DNA from 2 places in the Halobacillus naozhouensis genome. Region 2 is predicted to be linked to the other one. Evidence: riboswitches for the same ligand, from Rfam matches in the RefSeq annotation. Region 2 holds a riboswitch; the other holds the start of a gene.

Region 1 (2,200 bases), 1.9 Mb from region 2:
CGGAGTTAGGGTAAACTCCACGTTTCTTGGCTGGTCTGATGAGGAAAGTCTTTTGTAAATTTACGTTTACAGGAGAAGCTAATAACTCCGCTTATGTTAGTATGTATTCATCTTTGAAAGACCCGTGGAGGGAAGTCAGCAAAAGGTGGTGGTGATTAGGTGATGAATCTAGAAGAATTGGCTAGAAAAGTGGCAAAGGTATATGAGCAAAATGCTAAGGTGGAAGCTGTTTATATTGCTGGCTCTGTTGCACGTGGCTGGGAGGATAGTTTCTCAGATATCGAGTTGAACGTCCTATGGTCTGAGGGGCCGACAGATCAAGACAGGTTATCAGTAATTGAACAGGTGAATGGAGAGCTGCTAGATTTCTATGGATTTGAAGATGATGAATGGTCCGAAACATTTAAGTTTGAGGGTGTTAAGTTCGAAATAAGCAGCTTTCTCACCGAAACAATTCGTAAGGTGATCAATCGTGTAACAAAAGAATTTGATATTAGTTTAGCTGGTCAATGTTTGATTTCATCGATTCACTACGGCGTTCCTGTAGCAGGCGCTGAATTGATGGATGGTTTCAAGGCCAAAGTCCAGGTGTACCCTGAACAATTGGGACACGTGATGATTGATGCATATTCAGATTTTGGGAATCAATGGAAGAACCGAAGGGTTTTACTAGAACGAGAAGATTGGTTGATGCTTTATTCGGTCATGACAACGATGCAGCGTCATTTGATGGGAATATTATATGGGTTAAATTGCATGTATGTCCATCACCCTGACTTCAAATGGCAGCAACAGACTTTGGATGAAATGAATATTAAACCAACCGATATTACTAAAAGAATGGAACGTGTATTTTTATCGAGCCCAGATCAAGGATTACATGAACTTGAGCAGGTAGTTCAAGAAGTTCAGGAGCTTGTCAGGGAAAAAGAATAGGCTTTACAAATTAATAACCATTGATTACGATGTAAGTGTGACAAAATTGCATAGAGCTAACAACACTAGGGGAGCTGCGTACGCGGCTGAGAGGAAACTGTTTCCGACCCTTAGAACCCGAACTAGATAATACTAGCGTGGGGAAGTGGAGTCGATCGTAGAATGGTAATGATATACACATATACATACGTTCGTAACTGCACTCCCCTGGGGTGCAGTTTTTTTATGCTTTTGCTTACTAATAAGGAGGAAGTTAAACATGAGTGAAGTTTGTGGATCCAGTAATCGAATTGCAGGAAGTTCATTTTCGATCTACCCGATGTCTGATCGTTTTGTAGAGATTATCAAGTCCTCGCTAAATGAGGTGGAAACTTCGAAAGTCTGGATGAAGACAGATGATGTGACAACGACAGTAAGAGGACGGATGATTCATGTGTTTGATGTAACAAAAGCGATATTTTTACAAGCAGCAAAAACAGGGGAACATGTAGTTTTTCAAGCAACCTATTCAATAGGATGTCCAGGTGATTCGGCCGGCGATGTGTACATGGCTGAGGATAATCTAGCGCAAAATGTTTCCACAAGCGGGTTGATCGATCAAGAGGTGGCGGCCAAATTTTCCTTATACCCTATGGGTGGCGGAAACTATATGGATGTTATTTATAGTCAGATTGAAGACATGAAGAAGCGGGGAGTTGAGGTAGGTGAGGCTCATTATTCTACGCGTTTAGATGGAGATGGAAACCGAGTGTTTAATGGGTTGGAGCAAGTATTCCAGCAGACAGATGAGCAAGGTTCTTCTCATACGGTGATGACCGTTACGATCTCTGCAAACAGTCCATCTAAAAAAGGAGGAAAATAAAATGGGACTGGAAAATTGGAAATTGAAAGAAATTGTTGTGATGTCCGTACTTTCCGTAGTATTTGCTGTTGTTTATTTAGCATTTCTGCCTGTTGGAAAGCTGCTGGCTGGACTATTTGGTCCAATTGGATATGATGTGATCTTCGGAATTTGGTTTATCGTCTCTGTCATAGCTGCCTATATTATACGGAAAAAAGGAGCAGCGTTTTTATCGGAAACGATTGCAGCAACTGTAGAAATGCTGCTCGGAAATGCAATGGGGCCGATTTTAATCCTAACAGGGATCATCCAGGGGCTTGGGGCAGAGGCTGCCTTTGCCGTAACAAGGTATAAATCATATAATCTAGCTGTATTAATGTTGGCCGGGGTTGGAGCAGCTGTGTTTAGTTTCATATGGGGGTA
Region 2 (2,200 bases):
TAAAAGAATATGAGGGACAGAACATTCGTTTAGAGATTGAAGATTTGACCATCTGGAAAAACGGTGGAAATGGCAGTGTACGGACAACTTGGCCTCTAGAATTCAAGCTTAAGCCTTCTGCCACCTTTGCCAGAGAAAAAACTGAAATCAATAAAGAATTCACTTTTAAAGGTGAAACATACAACATTAAGCAGGTGGAATTTTCTGCCTTAGAAACAAGAGTCGTCGTTACTGGATCTGATATTAAAATTTATACGGATGAAAGTGGAAGACAATATGAAAAGAGAAGTAAACTAGAAAAACTATTCCTTAATCCTAGAGAAACAGGTAAGGAATATGGATACAGAGCTAATAAGAAAAAAGCGGGTGTCTTTTTGAGGTCAGCTGGGAAGAAGGTTGTGCCGATCTATAGTAAGGAAGAGGTACATGATGCAGATAACTATGTAATGGTTTTTGCACCAGTGAAGGATCGGCAAAATTTGATTCTTGAGGTTGGTGAGGATATCGAAATTCCATTAATCGAATAGGACGTCGGTTTACGAAAATTCATGTGACCTTGTAGCAACAGTAAAAAACTCAGAAGCTAAAATAGGCTTCTGAGTTTTTTACCAGCTGGCTTTTTTTACGCCAGGAAGCTGGCCTTTATGGGCAAGTTCACGAAACTTAATTCTTGATAGTCCGAACTGTCTCATATACCCATGAGGTCTTCCTGTAGCGGCACAACGATTATGAAGGCGAGTAGGGGATGAATCCCTTGGCAGTTTGCGCAATGCTTCATAATTACCTTCTGCTTTTAGTTGCTTACGTACTTCTTTATATTTTTCATACGTCGCCTGACGTTTGCGTTCTTTTTGGACCATAGCTTGTTTGGCCATGACAGTTCTCCTCCCTTTAAATAGTAATAATTACGATTTACATTGTATAACTTTGTCCTTTTTTTGTCAAACAGAGAAAGGTAGCCAGTGTCCTCTGATCTTCTTAGTCATTGATAGAATCTAGAGATTGCTTTATAATAGATCCATAGCAAAAAGAGCGAAAGAATATAAGCCTTCAAGGGGAGCTTTAAGCTGAGAGTGAACAGACTTGTTCAGACCCTTCGAACCTGTCAGTTAGTACTGACGTAGGGATGGTGGCTTTTTTGATGGCGATGCAACGGGACTCCTCCATCAGGAAGCTTCCCTGTGGCATCGCTTTTTTTCTATGGAAAAAGGAGGTTGAGGGATGCGAAATAAACGTGTTTTGTTTTTAGTAGAGGTAGCGATTTTTTCGGCATTAGCCATCTTACTTGATATTATTCCATTTCTTTCGTTTAAACTTTGGGCCCAGGGAGGCTCGGTGTCGTTTGCAATGGTTCCCGTATTTATCATGGCGTTTAGGTGGGGGCTTGGCGGCGGAGTGCTGACGGGGCTGCTGCTCGGTTTCTATCAAATTTTATTTGGAGCTTATATTTTGACACCAATGCAAACGTTCCTTGATTATTTTGTAGCGTTTGGTGTGATTGGTCTCGCCGGAATTTTTGCCAGGCCGGTATGGGAAGCGGCCCGCTCGAGAAAGGTAAAGCGAATGGCTGTCTGGCTGGTGTTAGGCGCATTTATCGGCAGTCTGTTCCGCTTCTTAGGCCACTTCGCTGCAGGGATTGTTTTTTATGGAGAATTTGCTCCGCCAGGCCAGCCGGTATGGTTATATTCTCTACTTTATAATGGGGGATATATGCTGCCGGCGTTTATCGTTAGTGCGATTGTATTATGCTTGCTGTTCTCACAGCGGCCGACTTTACTGCTCAATCGCTCGTAAATCAAGAACCTATTTTTTACAGCTTCGTGCTGTGAAAATAGGTTTTTTCTTTTCTCGAGAAAAAATAGAAAGGGAAATCGTTAAAAAAGGTCGAATGAGTGTAGTAGGAAGGGAGTAGAAGACGATGAACCAATCAAACATCATTGCTACGTATTCAATTGTCGGATTTGACCCGGAAACAGAAGAACTTGGGGTTGCTGTTCAGTCGAAATTCTTAGGGGTCGGAGCCGTCGTCCCATGGGCAAAGGCCGGAGTTGGGGCAATTGCCACACAAGCTTTTGCTAATCCAGCTTATGGTCCAGAAGGACTGGAGCTATTAAGTAAAGGCTTGACCGCTCAGGAAGCCGTTGACACATTAATCGCTGGAGATGCAGGTGCTCCTGACCGACAAGTGGGGATTGTGGAC

The links. A riboswitch is a leader RNA that binds a small molecule or an ion and turns the genes downstream of it on or off. The one in region 2 is predicted to bind thiamine pyrophosphate.
Region 1: linked by a shared signal. The riboswitch ahead of P9989_RS20040 (YkoF family thiamine/hydroxymethylpyrimidine-binding protein) and the one ahead of thiT (energy-coupled thiamine transporter ThiT) in region 2 are both predicted to bind thiamine pyrophosphate.

The regions. Positions count from the first base shown of each region.
Region 1 covers NZ_CP121671.1:3,922,657-3,924,856, reverse strand. The annotation lists gene P9989_RS20045 (DUF4037 domain-containing protein) at 163-936, shown strand; TPP riboswitch at 994-1,097, shown strand; gene P9989_RS20040 (YkoF family thiamine/hydroxymethylpyrimidine-binding protein) at 1,196-1,798, shown strand; gene P9989_RS20035 (ECF transporter S component) at 1,806-2,200, shown strand, end outside.
Region 2 covers NZ_CP121671.1:1,562,119-1,564,318, forward strand. The annotation lists gene P9989_RS08220 (hypothetical protein) at 1-527, shown strand, start outside; gene rpsN (30S ribosomal protein S14) at 606-875, opposite strand; TPP riboswitch at 1,044-1,144, shown strand; gene thiT (energy-coupled thiamine transporter ThiT) at 1,222-1,794, shown strand; gene P9989_RS08235 (DUF1028 domain-containing protein) at 1,919-2,200, shown strand, end outside.